Regions from separate parts of the Comamonas sp. Z1 genome, predicted to be linked through region 2. Evidence: riboswitches for the same ligand, from Rfam matches in the RefSeq annotation. Region 2 holds a riboswitch; the other holds the start of a gene.
What was found. Region 2 has a riboswitch for S-adenosylhomocysteine ahead of metH (methionine synthase). Riboswitches for the same ligand answer to the same signal wherever they lie in the genome.
Positions count from the first base shown of each region.

Region 1: another riboswitch for S-adenosylhomocysteine. It lies ahead of ahcY (adenosylhomocysteinase); the one in region 2 lies ahead of metH (methionine synthase).

Region 1 covers NZ_VOQT01000005.1:74,125-81,924, forward strand. The annotation lists gene FSY45_RS11275 (sensor histidine kinase KdpD) at 1-732, shown strand, start outside; gene FSY45_RS11280 (response regulator) at 768-1,475, shown strand; S-adenosyl-L-homocysteine riboswitch at 1,494-1,590, shown strand; gene ahcY (adenosylhomocysteinase) at 1,666-3,096, shown strand; gene FSY45_RS11290 (TlyA family RNA methyltransferase) at 3,407-4,603, shown strand; gene metF (methylenetetrahydrofolate reductase [NAD(P)H]) at 4,681-5,508, shown strand; gene FSY45_RS11300 (septal ring lytic transglycosylase RlpA family protein) at 5,648-6,325, shown strand; gene FSY45_RS11305 (23S rRNA (adenine(2030)-N(6))-methyltransferase RlmJ) at 6,413-7,279, opposite strand; gene rplM (50S ribosomal protein L13) at 7,612-7,800, shown strand, end outside.
Region 2 covers NZ_VOQT01000006.1:135,720-143,519, reverse strand. The annotation lists gene FSY45_RS13445 (PACE efflux transporter) at 1-312, shown strand, start outside; gene gltS (sodium/glutamate symporter) at 422-1,660, opposite strand; S-adenosyl-L-homocysteine riboswitch at 2,078-2,187, shown strand; gene metH (methionine synthase) at 2,224-4,983, shown strand; gene FSY45_RS13430 (GntR family transcriptional regulator) at 5,059-5,751, opposite strand; gene FSY45_RS13425 (C4-dicarboxylate transporter DctA) at 5,760-7,100, opposite strand; gene cls (cardiolipin synthase) at 7,346-7,800, opposite strand, start outside.

The sequences.
Region 1 (7,800 bases), on a different contig from region 2:
GTGGAGGTGGCGCAGCAGACCCAGATCGCCATGGAAGGCGAGCGCATGCGCAACACCTTGCTCTCGGCCGTCTCGCATGATCTGCGCACGCCGCTGACGGGCATCCTGGGCGCGGCCCAGGCGGCCTTGCCACATGCGCCGCAGGGGCCGGCGCATCACATGCTGGTGCAGATTCGCAATCAGGCACAGGCGCTGCAGCAACTGGTGGACAACCTGCTGGCCATGGCGCGCCTGCAGCAAGGCGGCGTGCAGCTCAAGCGTGAATGGCTGCCGGTGGACGAACTGGTGGGCAGCGCGCTGGCGCAGATGCGCGAGCGACTGGCCGCTCATGTGCTGCAGACCTCGCTGCCGGCCGATCTGCCCTTGCTGCAGCTCGATGCCGTGCTGATGGAGCGTGTGCTGGTCAATCTGCTGGACAACGCCATCAAGTACACGCCCGAAGGCACGACGATCACCGTGGCAGCGAGCGTGGCCGACGGCAACTGTGTGCTGAGCGTGCAGGACGCGGGGCCGGGCCTGCCCGTGCATCTGTCCCCCGAGCAACTGTTCGAGCCGTTCACGCGTGGGCAGGCGGAGAGTGCCGTGTTCGGCATGGGGCTCGGCCTGGCGCTGGCTCAGCGGATTGTGCAAGCCCATGGCGGCAGTTTGCGGGTAGCGGCGGCAGACCCCGGGCCGGGCACCGTTTTCAGCATCTCGCTGCCCGTGCCCGAGCAGCCGGCCATGGACGAATGAGCCGACAATCCCGTGCATCACATGCAAATCCGAATATGACAAGCGCCGCACCCCGCATTTTGCTGATTGAAGACGACGCCAGCATCCGCCGCTTTGTGCGCCTGGCACTGGAGGACGAAGGCTGGCAGGTGTTCGAGTCAGAAACCGCCAGGCGCGGCCTGATCGAGGCCGCCAGCCGCCAGCCCGACGCCGTGGTGCTGGACCTGGGTCTGCCCGATGCCGATGGCAAGACCGTGATTGCCGAGCTGCGCGGCTGGAGCCAGTTGCCGATTCTGATCCTGTCCGCGCGCGAGCGAGAAGAGGACAAGGTGGCGGCGCTGGACGCCGGGGCCGATGACTATCTGACCAAGCCCTTCGGCGTGCCCGAGTTGCTGGCCAGGCTGCGCGTGATGCTGCGCCGCCGCCAGCAGGCGTCGGCGGCAGACAAGCCCGGCAGCTGTGCGCGTTTCGGCGCGGTGGTGGTGGATCTGGCGGCGCACGATGTCAGGCGCGACGGAGTGGCCGTGCACCTGACGCCCATAGAGTTCCGCCTGCTGGCGGCCCTGATTGCCGGCCATGGCAAGGTGCTGACCCACCGCCAGTTGCTGCTGCAGGTCTGGGGCGCTGAATATCTGGACCGCCCCCACTATCTGCGCGTGCACATGGCCAATCTGCGCCAGAAGATAGAGCTCGATCCGGCCCAGCCCCGGCATCTGGTAACCGAGTTGCAAGTCGGTTATCGCTTGGTGGGCCTGGAAGGCTGATTCCTTTATAATCGCCGTCCATCCGAGGAGCGTTGCAGCGTTCCCCAGCCAGCCATGAGCTGGTCTGCGCGGGGCGTGAGGCTCGGATTTCATCCCGCAACGACGCTCGCCCACGCTTTCTGTGCGGTGAGCCGGTTTATTCCCCCTCTGCTGCAGAACGTGGTTTTTCATTCAAGATTTGGAGAAAACCATGAACGCTGCCGTGCGCTTCAACCCCGCTGATTCGGCCATTACCGATATTTCCCTGGCTGCCTGGGGCCGCAAGGAAATCAGGATCGCCGAAACCGAAATGCCCGGTCTGATGGCCGTGCGCGAGGAGTTCGCCGCTGCCCAGCCCCTGAAGGGCGCGCGCATCACGGGCTCGCTGCACATGACCATCCAGACCGCCGTGCTGATCGAGACGCTGACGGCTCTGGGTGCACAAGTGCGCTGGGCTTCGTGCAACATCTTCTCGACCCAGGATCACGCAGCTGCCGCCATCGCCGAAACCGGCGTGCCTGTCTATGCCATCAAGGGCGAGTCGCTGGAAGACTACTGGAACTACACCCACTCCATCTTTGAATTCGGTGCCGCCGGTACCGAAGGCGAAGGCCCCAACATGATCCTGGACGACGGCGGCGACGCCACCATGCTCATGCACCTGGGCAAGCGCGCCGAGAAGGATCTGTCCGTGCTGGCCAACCCCGGTTCGGAAGAAGAGCGCATCGTCTTCGCCGCCATCAAGGCCAAGCTGGCCGTGGACTCCACCTGGTACAGCCGCAAGTCGGCCCAGATCATGGGCGTGACCGAAGAGACCACCACCGGCGTGCACCGCCTCAACGAAATGTCGGCCAAGGGCACGCTGCTGTTCCGCGCCATCAACGTCAACGACTCGGTGACCAAGTCCAAGTTCGACAATCTGTACGGCTGCCGCGAATCGCTGGTGGACGGCATCAAGCGCGCTACCGACGTGATGATCGCCGGCAAGGTGGCTTGCGTGGCCGGCTATGGCGACGTGGGCAAGGGCTCCGCCCAGGCTTTGCGCGCGCTGTCGGCCCAGGTCTGGGTGACCGAGATCGACCCCATCAACGCCCTGCAGGCCGCCATGGAAGGCTACAAGGTCGTGACCATGGAATACGCTGCCGACAAGGCCGATATCTTCGTGACCACCACCGGCAACAAGGACATCATCCGCCACGAGCACATGGTTGCCATGAAGGATCAGGCCATCGTCTGCAACATCGGTCACTTCGACAACGAAATCGATGTGGCTTCGATCGAGAAGTACAAGTGGGAAGAAGTGAAGCCCCAGGTCGACCAGATCGAGTTCCCCGACGGCAAGAAGATCACCCTGCTGGCCAAGGGCCGTCTGGTGAACCTGGGCTGCGCCACCGGCCACCCCAGCTTTGTGATGTCCAACTCCTTTGCCAACCAGACCCTGGCGCAGATCGAGCTGTTCACCCGCCCCGACGCCTACGAAGTGGGCAAGGTCTATGTGCTGCCCAAGATCCTGGACGAAAAGGTCGCCCGCCTGCACCTGAAGAAGGTCGGCGCCATGCTGACCGAACTGAGCGACGAGCAGGCCGCTTATATCGGCGTGAGCAAGCAAGGCCCTTACAAGCCTGAAACTTATCGTTATTAATAGCACCCCCCTGAGGCGCTTTGCGCCTTCCCCCCCTCTCTACGCGCTGCGCGCTAGGGGAGGGGGACGACAGCTTTGCTGCGCGGCGGCGCTTGCTCGCTGTCACTTTGCTAGGCTCTGCCAGTATTAGTGAGCGGCTGTCGTGGTTTAAATTTAATAGCTGCTTGCGCACGTCATACATAGATTTCAGGTGAATATTTATCTGAAATCAAGATGTATCAAGCGTAGGCTGCTATCTCAAAAGATTTCTTTTGCCCGCTGCACCTTTGTGCAGCGCCTGGCGCCGGTTTATTTCAAAGGAAGCGACGCTATGCGCGCAGATGTTTTTTTGGTTGAAGCAGGTCATGCTGCCACCCGTTCCCAGGCCCAGCGCCTGATCGCCTCGGGTGTGGAGTGGCGCCTGACGCCGCTGGCGCCATGGAAGAAAGTGGCCAAGAACGGCGATGACATTCCTGCCGGTGCCGAGCTGCAGCTGCTGGACGCCGCCGAGGCCAAATACATCTCGCGCGGCGGGCTCAAGCTCGAGGGCGCGCTGGCCGCGACCGGCCTGAGCGTCAAGGGCTTGCGCTGTCTGGATGTGGGCCAGAGCACGGGCGGCTTCACCGATTGCCTGCTGCAGGCCGGTGCGACCCAGGTCATCGGCATCGACGTGGGCCACGGCCAGTTGCACGAGCGCCTGAAAAATGACGAACGCGTGGTCTGCGTCGAGGGCTTCAACGCCCGCGCGCTGACGCCCGAGCTGCTGGAGAAGGCCTGCGACGAGGCGCTGTGCGAAGTCATCGAGGAAGAAGAGGACAACGACACCCAGCCCGTCGCTCCCTATGCCTGGATGCGCAACGGCGGTCAGGTCGATGAGGACTATGACGACAGCGACGACGCCAAGGAACAGGATGTCGAGAGCTTCAAAGCCGAGCGCGCCGCCAAGGCCAAGGCCCGGGCCGAAGGTCTGGCTCCGGTGGAGTTGCGTCGCAAGCCCGGTACCGAAAATATCGACATCAGCCCGGCCTTTGATTTCGTGACCGGCGATCTGTCCTTTATCTCGCTGACCCTGGTGCTGCCTGCCGTGGTGCAGCTGCTCAAGCCCCATGGCCAGCTGCTGATGCTGGTCAAGCCGCAGTTCGAGTTGCAGCCCGGCCAGATCGGCAAGGGCGGCATCGTGCGCGACACGGCCTTGTACGCCGAGGTCGAAAAGCGCATTCGCGACTGCCTCGGCGATCTGGGGCTGAGCGTCAAGCAGTGGCTGGACTCGCCCATAGAGGGCGGCGACGGCAATCACGAATTCTTTGTCTGGGCCCAGCAGGGCGCCGAAGTCAAGGCTCCGGCCCCCGTCGTTGCAGACGAAGCGGCTGCGGCCAGGCCGGCCGTCAAGGCGGCCGCCAAGCGCCCTTCGCGTGCCGACATCAAGGCCCAGCGCGCCAAGCAGGAGCTGTATGAAGACCCCGAGGTGGCCAGCTTCGGCCAGCCCGGCCCGGCCCGCAGCAAGCAGAAAAAGCGCAACGAACGTTGAGCGTTGAGTAAAAAGCGTGGCGGGTGCCGAGCCTTCGACGCCCGCACATGATCCAGGATTCAGAGACATAGACCGCCATGAGCTTTCCCGTCAGCTTCGAGTTTTTCCCCACCAAGACGCCCGAAGGCGCTGCCAAGCATGTGGGCGTGCGCCAGGCCCTGTATGCGCGCAAGCCCGAGTTCTGCTCCGTGACCTATGGCGCGGGCGGTTCCACCCAGGCAGGCACCTTCACCATGGTTCGCGACATTCAGAACGAAGGTGTGGGCGCGGCCTCGCACTTCTCCTGCATCGGCGCCACGCATGAGAAAGTGCGCGCCGAGCTGAACGAGCTCAAGGCCATGGGCGTCAAGCGCATCGTCGCCTTGCGCGGCGACCTGCCCAGCGGCTACGGCCTGGGCGGCGAGTTCCAGTACGCCAGCGATCTGGTGGCTTTCGTGCGCCAGGAGTTCGGCGACTGGTTTCACATCGAAGTCGCCGCCTATCCTGAAACTCACCCCCAAGCAAAGTCCCCTCGCAGCGATCTGGACGCATTTGTTGCTAAAGTGCGCGCTGGTGCAGATTCCGCCATCACGCAATACTTCTACAATGCCGACGCATACATGCGCTTTGTCGATGAGGTGAGGGCTCTGGGGCTCGACGTGCCGGTCGTGCCAGGAATCATGCCGATTACCAGCTCTACACAGCTGATGCGCTTCTCGGATGCATGTGGTGCCGAGATTCCGCGCTGGATTCGTCTGCGTCTGCAGGCGTTCGGAGATGACACCGCTTCCATTCGTGCGTTCGGTCTGGATGTCGTGACTCATCTATGCGAGCAGTTGCGCAGCCAGGGTGCTCCCGGGCTGCACTTCTATACGATGAACCAGAGCGTCGCCACTCTGGAGATCTGCGACCGTCTGGGTCTGTAAGCCAAAAGCTTGCCGGCCGCGAGGCGGCCGGTCTTGGGCGGCTCTCACTTGAGCTTTCAAGGAGATTGCGCCCGTGCAACCGAAATTTTGGCGCTTGCGTTGTTGTCAGTGGATAGGTCTTGCCGTCGTCACCGCGACCATGGCCGGCTGTGCTCCGCTGCAGGAAAAGCCCGAGGAACAGCCCCCCGTCGTTCAGAGCCAGCCCCGAAAAAAGGGCGCGCAGCCCACGGTCTCCGCCCCCCTGCTGCCCGACGCCTATGCGCGCAGCAACTATCGCGACAAAGGCCTGGGTGTCAAGGCCAACAAGCCTGCGGATGCCGACAAGGCAGACCTGCCCGAAGACAGCAGCAAGTACGAGCTGAGCCCTCCGCGAGAAAGCGACCAGGAGGGCCTGGCCTCTTGGTATGGCGGGCAGTTCCACGGCCGCAAGACGGCCAGCGGCGAGCGCTTTGACAGCATGGACATGACGGCAGCGCACAAGACCCTGCCTTTCGGGACGCGCGTTTGCGTGCGCAGCTCCGTGACCGGCAAGAGCGTGGTGGTGCGTATCAATGACCGCGGCCCCTTCGCGCCAGGTCGCGTCATCGACCTGAGCAAGGCCGCGGCCCAGGAGCTGGGCATGCTGGGTCTGGGCATCAAGCCCGTGGAGCTGTGGCAGCTGGACGCCGATGAGGACGAGTGCCCGGCCACGCTCAATGCTTCGGGCAAGAAGCGCCATCCCAGTGTGGCGCAGGGCGCTGCCGCCTCCAAGACGCGCGCGGCATCCGCGAATCAGCCCGCGCGCAAGGTCTCCCAGACCGCCAAGCGCAAGCGCTGAACCATTATTGCTGTTGAAGGGGGCTGCCAGTGAAGCTGGCGCGCCCGGACTGCAGAGGGCCGGCAAGGGCCGGCCTACAGCCGCCAATCAGCCGCCAGACTCCAGCGTAAAGCCTGCATTGCTGTCCTGACCCAGCAGTTTGACCAGCTGCGGCATGGCGGGCTTGAGTTGATCCCTGAGATTGAACGGCGGGTTGATCAGAAACATGCCGCTGGCGGGCAGGCCGCCGCGTTCGGAGGTTTTGTTGCTCTTGACCGTGAGCGTTGCATGCAGCCAGCTCTTGCCAGCCTTGGTGGCCATGGTCTTGAGCCGCTTGGGCAGATCATGGGCTTCGGGGCGCGGGATGATGGGGTACCAGACGGCGTAAGTGCCTGTGGGAAAGCGCTTGAGACCGTCCGCCGCCATGTCCAGCACACGGCCGTAGTCGGTCTTCAATTCGTAGCTCGGATCGCAGAGCAGCAAGGCGCGGCGCGATGGCGGAGGCAGGAATTTCTTCACGCCTTCGAAACCATCCTCATGCAGGATGGCGACCTGGCGCCTGACCTCCAGCTGGGCCATGTTGCCGGTCAGAGAGCGCATGTCCGTGGGGTGCAGCTCAAAGGCCTTGAGACGGTCATGACCGCGCAGCAGCGCCTGGGTGATGAAGGGCGAGCCGGGATAGTTGCGGATGGCATTGCCCTGGTTGAAGCGACGCACCATCTGAAGATAGTCCTGCAGCACAGGGGCCAGTTCGGCCTCCTTGGCGGCAGCCAGGCGCAGCACGCCTTCCTCGGCCTCGCCGCTCTTGCTGGCGTAGTCGCCGTCCAGGCGGTACAGGCCGGCGCCGCCGTGGGTGTCGAGCACCGTCAGCGCAGCCTCTTTTTGCGTGAGGTATTGCACGGTGGCAATCAGAACGGTGTGCTTGAGCACATCGGCGTGATTGCCTGCATGGAAGGCGTGGCGGTAACTGAACATAGAAATGGATGGTAACCAGCAGGGCAAGAGGGGAACAGCACTTTTTACCCTGTGGTCTTTAAAGGCTGTCGGCGCCTGGGTGCAGAGGGAGAAACAGGCACTAGGGGCTGTTTCACAACAGGCTGCTGCACGAAAACACGCAGATTCTGGCGTTTTTGTATAATGGCGGGCTTCGCAGCGATTTTATGGTTCCCGCGGCGAAGGCTTGGGCCAAGTTTAAATTGGTCCGAGTAACCCCGCCTAAGAGGCTTCCTTTAAAAGACCTGTCTTTTTCAAGAAGAAGCACCGACCGCGGAAAAGGGACCGCCAAACCTTCTTGAAAGAGAAAACTCATGTCTACATTCAGCGCAAAGCCCGCTGAGGTGCAACACGAGTGGTTTGTGATTGACGCCACCGATAAGGTGCTCGGACGTGTCGCCAGCGAAGTGGCACTCCGTCTGCGCGGCAAGCACAAGGCCATTTACACACCTCACGTTGACACCGGTGACTACATCGTCATCATCAACGCCTCCAAGCTCAAG
Region 2 (7,800 bases):
GCCGTGGCTGCCTCGGTGATCGCGATCTGCTGGAATCTGAGCTTCAACCACCTGTTCGAGAAATGGGAATCGCGCCAGAGTGTCAAGGGCCGCTCCCTGATGCGCCGCGTGGTGCATGCCATCGGTTTCGAAGGCGGCATCGCCGCCATGCTGATCCCGCTGATGGCCTGGTGGTTCGGCATCTCGCTGTGGGAAGCTGCAGTGATGGAAGCCGGTCTGCTGGTGTTCTTCATGGTCTACACCTTTGCCTTCAACTGGGCGTTCGACCGCATCTTCGGCCTGCCGGCTTCGGCCCAGGCCGTGGCTGCATGATTTGAGCCGCACAAGCCTCTGACGCTTGCCCTGAAAGCGCAAGCAGCCATGAAAAAAGCGTGTTCCTGTCAAACAGGAACACGCTTTTTTTGGGGGGCTGATGTAGCGGTCAGCGAAGAATGCTGAGCATGGCCTGCAGCACAAAGGCGTTGATGATGTCGATGAAGAAGGCTCCGACCAGGGGCACGATCAGAAAGGCCTTGTGCGAAGGACCGTACTGGTTGGTGATGGCCTGCATATTGGCCACGGCCGTGGGCGTGGCCCCCATGCCGAAGCCGCAGTGGCCGGCGGCCAGCACGGCGGCGTCATAGTTCTTGCCCATGATGCGGAAGGTCACGAAGGCCGCATACAGCGTCATGACGATGGCTTGCGCGGCCAGAATGACCATCAGCGGGCCGGCCAGGTCGGTCAGCTCCCACAGCTTGAGCGACAGCAGCGCGATGGCCAGATACATAGACAGCGAGGCATTGCCGAAGACGTCGATGGCGCGGTCAAAGACCTTGAAGCCAAACATATAGTCCAGCACGTTGCGGATGATCACGCCTCCCCCCAGCGCCCAGACAAAGGTAGGCAGCTGGATGACCGTTCCCATGGTCAGGCCAGTCATGAATTCGGCAAAGGCCAGGCAGCCAGCGAAGAGGGCCAGTGTTTCCACTGCAGCATCGGCCGTGATCAGGCGCGGTGCCTTGTTGGGCGACTCGAAGTTGGCGACCTCGCTGCCTTCGCTGACCGTGGGCGCATCGGCGCGCAGCTGCTCGGACTCGGTCAGCGGCTGGGCCAACTGATGGCGCGTGATCAGTCGCTTGGCCAGCGGGCCGCCCACCAGGCCGCCGATGATCAGGCCGAAAGTGGCGCAGGCAATGCCCAGGGTGGTGGCTCCCGTGAGACCGTATTGGTTTTCCAGCACCGAGCCCCAGGCTCCGGCCGTACCGTGACCGCCCACCAGCGTGATGGAGCCCGCGACCAGGCCGATCAGCGGGTCCAGTCCCAGCACGGACGCCAGACTCACGCCCACGATGTTCTGCATGATGATGAAGACGGCAATCACGCCCAGGAAGAGGAACAGCGCAGAGCCGCCCTCACGCAGCTTCGCGAAGTTCGCACTCAGGCCGATGGACGAGAAGAACACCAGCATGAACGCCGACTGCAGACTGCCCTCGAAGCTCAGCGCCAGTCCCGTGGTCTGATGCAGCATGAAGATGATGGCCGCCACGACCAGGCCGCCGGAGACAGGCTCGGGAATATTGAAGTCGCGCAGAAAGCGGATATGTCTTGTCATGAGCTTGCCAAGCATGAGCACAAGCACGGCCATGATGAGGGTGTAGTACGCGCCGAAGGTCACGTTCATAGTATCTCCTGGGTGTTCCATGCGAGGGCTGAATGGCCTGCCCGGTCATGGCTGGCAATCGGCTGTGCACGGCTGAGCACATGGACCAGACATTTGCTGTCGATGGTGCCAAAGACTCAAAGATAGGGGCTGTAGGTGCTTGTCCACTCATGGCAGGCGGACCCGCCGGTGCCGGGCTGCCTGAGAGCAGGAAAGCGGTGTGCGCCATTCCTTGCGGATGCGCACCATGTCGGGAATATGCTTGAAATGAGATGGTTGCATTCGTGTTCTGCGAAATTACCTTTTGCCCTGCTCCTGTTTTTGGGGTGTGGAAAGTCGAATCTGCTATAGCCATTCGCATAGAGCTCTCCTGCACAGCCGCGGGGCAAAGCGCCTTGAAGCCCCGATTGCCCGCCCTCGCCGTAGAATGACGGGCTTCACCCCGAGGAGCGCTGCAGCCGGTCATCCCAGAGATGTTTGACCCGTCAGGCTCGGGGTCGCAGATCTGGTTGACGATCTGCTGGCACTCACAACGGCGCTCACCTGTTTTCGATTCTGTTTCTGGTTTTCACACAGGTGAGCTGATGTCCGCTGCTACCCCTTCCACTGCCATTCCTCCCATGCGCCTGTCCGGCCTGGAGCCCGTCTTCATCGGCGATGAGACGCTGTTCGTCAACGTGGGCGAGCGCACCAACGTCACCGGCTCCAAGGCCTTTGCGCGCCTGATCCTCAACGAGCAGTACGAAGAGGCTCTGGCCGTGGCGCGCCAGCAGGTGGAAAACGGCGCCCAGGTCATCGATGTGAACATGGACGAGGCCATGCTGGACAGCAAGGCCGCCATGGTGCGCTTTCTGAACCTGATTGCCTCCGAGCCCGATATCGCCAAGGTGCCGGTGATGGTGGACAGCTCCAAGTGGGACGTGATCGAGGCCGGCCTGCGCTGCCTGCAGGGCAAGGGCATCGTCAACTCGATCTCCATGAAGGAGGGCGTCGAGGAGTTCAAGAAGCACGCCAAGCTGGTCAAGCGCTATGGCGCTGCCGCCGTGGTGATGGCGTTTGACGAAAAAGGCCAGGCCGACACCTTTGCGCGCAAGATCGAGATCTGCGAACGCGCCTACCGCATTCTGGTCGACGAAGTGGGCTTCCCGCCCGAGGACATCATCTTCGACCCCAACATCTTTGCCGTGGCCACCGGCATCGAAGAGCACAACAACTACGGCGTCGATTTCATCGAGGCCGTACGCTGGATCAAGCAGAACCTGCCCGGTGCCAAGGTCTCGGGCGGCGTCTCCAATGTCTCGTTCTCGTTCCGTGGCAACGACCCCGTGCGCGAGGCCATCCACACGGTGTTCCTCTATCACGCGATTGCGGCGGGCATGGACATGGGCATCGTCAATGCCGGCATGGTCGGTGTGTACGATGACCTGGAGCCCCAGTTGCGCGAACGCGTGGAGGACGTGGTGCTCAACCGCCGCCCCGATGCGGCCGAGCGCCTGCTCGAGATCGCCGACAGCGCCAAGGGCGCGGCCAAGGACGACAGCAAGAAGCTCGAGTGGCGCGGCACGCCGGAGGCACCGAAGACCGTGGGTGAGCGTCTGTCGCACGCCTTGGTGCACGGCATCACCGACTTCATCACCGAAGACACCGAAGAGGCCTACCAGCAGATCGTGGTGCAGGGCGGCGGTCGCCCGCTGCACGTGATCGAAGGCCCGCTGATGGACGGCATGAATATCGTCGGCGACCTGTTCGGCGCCGGCAAGATGTTCCTGCCCCAGGTGGTCAAGTCCGCACGCGTGATGAAGCAGGCCGTGGCCCACCTGGTGCCCTATATCGAGGAAGAGAAGCGCCAGCAGGAAGCGGCGGGCATGGACGTGACCAGCAAGGGCAAGATCGTCATCGCCACCGTCAAGGGCGATGTGCACGACATCGGCAAGAACATCGTCACCGTGGTCCTGCAGTGCAACAACTTCGAGGTCATCAACATGGGCGTGATGGTGCCCTGCCACGAGATCCTGGCGCGTGCCAAGGCCGAGGGCGCGGACATCATCGGCCTGTCGGGACTGATCACTCCCAGTCTCGAAGAGATGCAGTATGTGGCCGGCGAGATGGACAAGGACGACTACTTCCGCATCAAGAAGATTCCGCTGCTGATCGGCGGCGCGACCTGCTCGCGTGTGCATACGGCCGTGAAGATTGCCCCCAAGTACGACGGCCCCGTGGTCTATGTGCCCGATGCCTCGCGCTCGGTCAGCGTGGCGCAGAGCCTGCTGGGCGACGGCAAGCAGGCCTATCTGGACGAGCTGAGCGCCGACTACGACAAGGTGCGCACCCAGCATGCCAACAAGAAGAAGACGCCGCTGTGGACGCTGGAGCAGGCCAGAGCCAATGCTGCCGTGGTGGGCCATGCGCCTGTGGTGCCGCGCACCCTGGGCCGCCGCGTGTTCAAGAACTTCGACCTGGCCGAAATTGCCCAGTACATCGACTGGGGCCCGTTCTTCCAGACCTGGGATCTGGCGGGTCCCTACCCGGCCATCCTCGACGATGAGGTCGTGGGCGTGGAGGCGCGCAAGGTGCTGGCCGATGCCAAGCTCATGCTGCAGAAGATCATCGACGGCCGCTGGCTGCAGGCCAATGGCGTGATGGGCCTGTTCCCCGCCAATCGCGTGGGCGACGACATCGTGTTCTACACCGACGAATCGCGCAGCCAGGTGCTGACCACCTGGTACGGCATGCGCCAGCAGACCGAAAAGCAGGCCGTGGACGGCCCGGATGGCCGACCCGTGATGCGCCCCAGCCGCTGCCTGGCCGATTTTGTGGCCGCCAAGGAGTCGGGCATTGCCGACTATGCCGGCCTGTTTGCCGTGACCGCCGGCATCGGTGCCGAGAAGAAGGACAAGGAATTCGAAGCCGCGCTGGACGACTACAGCGGCATCATGTTCAAGGCCTTGGCCGACCGCCTGGCCGAAGCCTTTGCCGAATGCCTGCACCAGCGCGTGCGCAAGGATCTCTGGGGCTATGCCGAAGACGAGAACCTGAGCAACGAGGAGCTCATCAAGGAAGCCTACAAGGGCATTCGCCCCGCGCCCGGCTACCCTGCCTGCCCCGATCACACGGCCAAGATCGACCTGTTCAAGGCGCTGCAGGCCGATGAGATCGGCATGACGCTGACCGAGAGCCTGGCCATGAACCCCGCATCCAGCGTGAGCGGCTTCTACATCGGCAACCCCGAGGCCAGCTACTTCAACGTGGGCCAGATCGGCGAAGACCAGCTCGCCGACATGGCCCAGCGACGTGGCATGGATGTCGAGGAGCTGCGCCGCTATCTGGCGCCGAATCTGGGCTGAACCAGCTTCGAGATCGCACTTCGCAAATGAAAAAAAGCCAGGGTCGACCCTGGCTTTTCGCTTGGGGCGCGGTGCTCAGAGGCGTTGCTTGAGCACGGGGGCGAGCGTGGCACGCAGTCGGTCGCCGGGCTCCTCGGTCTCGGTCGCACGGATTTCCAGCGAGCGTTCCACCATGCCTATATGTTCCAGCAGCAGCGCCTTGGCACCCTCGGTGTCGCCGCGTTCCAGGGCGGCCACGATGCGTTCGTGCTCGGCGCAGGACTGGCTGGCGCTGTGCGTGGATTGGTAGAGCGTGGCAGCCAGGGTGGTGCGTGCCGTCAGATCGCGCAGCGTGTCGGCCAGCAGCCTGTGGCCCATCTGTTCGGCCAGGCAGACATGGAAATCCGCAAGCAGGAAGGCGCGCGTAGCGCTGTCCGCGCCGGCAATGGCTTTCTGCTCCTGGGCGATATGGCGGCGCAGCCTGGTGATGACGCGCTGCAGTGGCTTGCCGGCCTCCTGCAATATGCCGGTCTCGATGATCCGCCGGGCAGAGAATGCATCCATGGCCTCGGCAGCTGAGGGCTGGACCACGTACCAGCCCCTGCGGGCCTGGACCTGGACAAAGCCGCGAGCCTGTAGCTGCATCAGCGCTTCGCGCACCACGGTGCGGCTGACGTCGAAATTTTTGGCAAGCTCCTGCTCTCCCAGCCGCTCCCCGGGGGCCAGTTTCTGGGCCAGGATGGCTTCGACGACGCGTTCCGCGATGTGCTGTGGAGAGGCAGGAGTCATTGCTTGGTTCAGTGGCTGGAGTGAGGGATGGGGACTACGACAGGCGGCACGATAGCAGATGCATGGTCTTCTTCTTCGGTCAGTGGCTCGGCCTTGCCGTCAAGTACCGCATGGGCACGTTCGCGGTCGATGTCTCCCTCCCAGGCAGCAATCGCCACGGTGGCCACGCAGTTGCCGATCAGATTGCCCAGGGCGCGCGCAATGCCCATGAACCAGTCCACCGACAGCACCAGCACCAGGCCGATCGCAGGGATGGCGGGAATGGCATGCAGGGTGGCTGCCAGCACCACGATGGCCGAGCCCGGTACGCCGTGTGCGCCCTTGGAGGTCACCAGCGCGATGGCCAGAATGGTCAGCAGGTCGGACATGCTGATCGGCGTGTTGGTGGCCTGGGCGATGAAGACCGCAGCCAGTGTGATGTAGATGGAAAACGCGTCCAGGTTGAACGAGTAGCCGGTGGGAATCACCAGGCCTACGGTGGAGTCGCGCACACCCATGTTGCGCAGCTTGGCCATGATCTGGGGCAGCACGCTGTCGGAGGAGGTGGTCGCGAAGACGATGGTCAGCTCCTCGCGCAGATAGCGCAGCAGCTTGATCAGGCTGAAGCCCGACAGGCGCATCACCAGACCCAGCACCACGAACACGAAGATCAGCACCGAGACGTAGAACAGCGCCACCAGCATGCCCAGCTGCTTGAGCGAGCCTATGCCGTATTGGCCCACGGTGAAGGCGATGGCGCCCAGCACGCCCAGCGGTGCCAGCTTGATGATGATGCCCATGACCTTGAACAGAGCCATGGACAAGGCGTCCACCAGCGCGGAGACGGGCTTGCCGCGTTCTCCCAGCATGGTCAGCGCGCAGCCGAACAGCACGGCGAACAGCAGTACCTGCAGCACGTCGCCCTTGGCGAAGGCTTCCACCACGGTGGTGGGAATGAGCTTCATCAGGAAATCCACCGTGCCGCCGCTGGTCAGCTTGTCGGCATTGCTGGCATAGGCCGCCATGGCCGAGGCATCGAGCTTGCTGGTGTCCACGTTCATGCCCACGCCGGGCTCGAAGACAAAGGCCAGCACCAGGCCCATACCCAGGGCGATGGTGGTCAGAACCTCGAAATAGATCAGGGCCTTGACGCCCACGCGGCCTACGCGCTTGAGGTCGCCTGCACCGGCAATGCCGTGCACGACCACGCAGAACACCAGTATGGGGATGATCATCTTGATGAGCTTGATGAAGCCATCGCCCAGGGGTTTGAGTTTCACGGCCCATTCAGGGGCCAGTAGTCCGGCGAGCACACCCAGTATGAGTGCGATCACCACCTGTCCGAACAGTGATCTGACAAAGCGGCGCATAGTCGTCTTTCGCAAGTTGTGGAATCTTGTATGCAAGTTGTCTGCAACTTGCATACAAGAATGTAGGCAAGCGAAAGGCGTGCCAGCAGAGGGTATTCCTGCAGATTTGTGTAAATTAGGGGAGGATCAGCCCTGACTTTCACGTATGAAATAAAAGGGCGTTCCGCCTTGGTGCGAGAGGGGGCGCCAGTGTGCACGCGCGTGGTGCGCGGGCTTTGGGCATGCCCAAAGCCAGGGCATGGCGCTTACAGCAGCGGGCTCAGGGCGCCCAGCAGGTTGTCCCAGATGCGCTTCCACCAGGGAGCCGAATGCACCTGTGCCAGCGTCACCACATCGGATTCGTGCAGATAGCTCTGTTGCCGATGCCGGATGGCCTCGGTGATGGCTTCGTCGTGCAGCAATACATTGTTTTCAAAGTTCAGGTCAAAGCTGCGCAGATCCAGATTCGTGGAGCCGATCAGGCTGACCGATCCGTCCAGACACAGGGTCTTGGCATGCAGCAGGCCGGGGCGGAATTCGTGGATATGGACGCCGGCGCTCAGCAGCCGCCAGTAATGGCTGCGGCTGACGGCACCGACTATCCATGAGTCATTGCGGGCGGGCAGGATCAGTGTGACCTGCACCTGGCGCAGCGCGGCGGCGCACAAGGCATCTAGCACCGTGCTGTCGGGTACGAAGTAGGGGGTGGAGATCACGACCT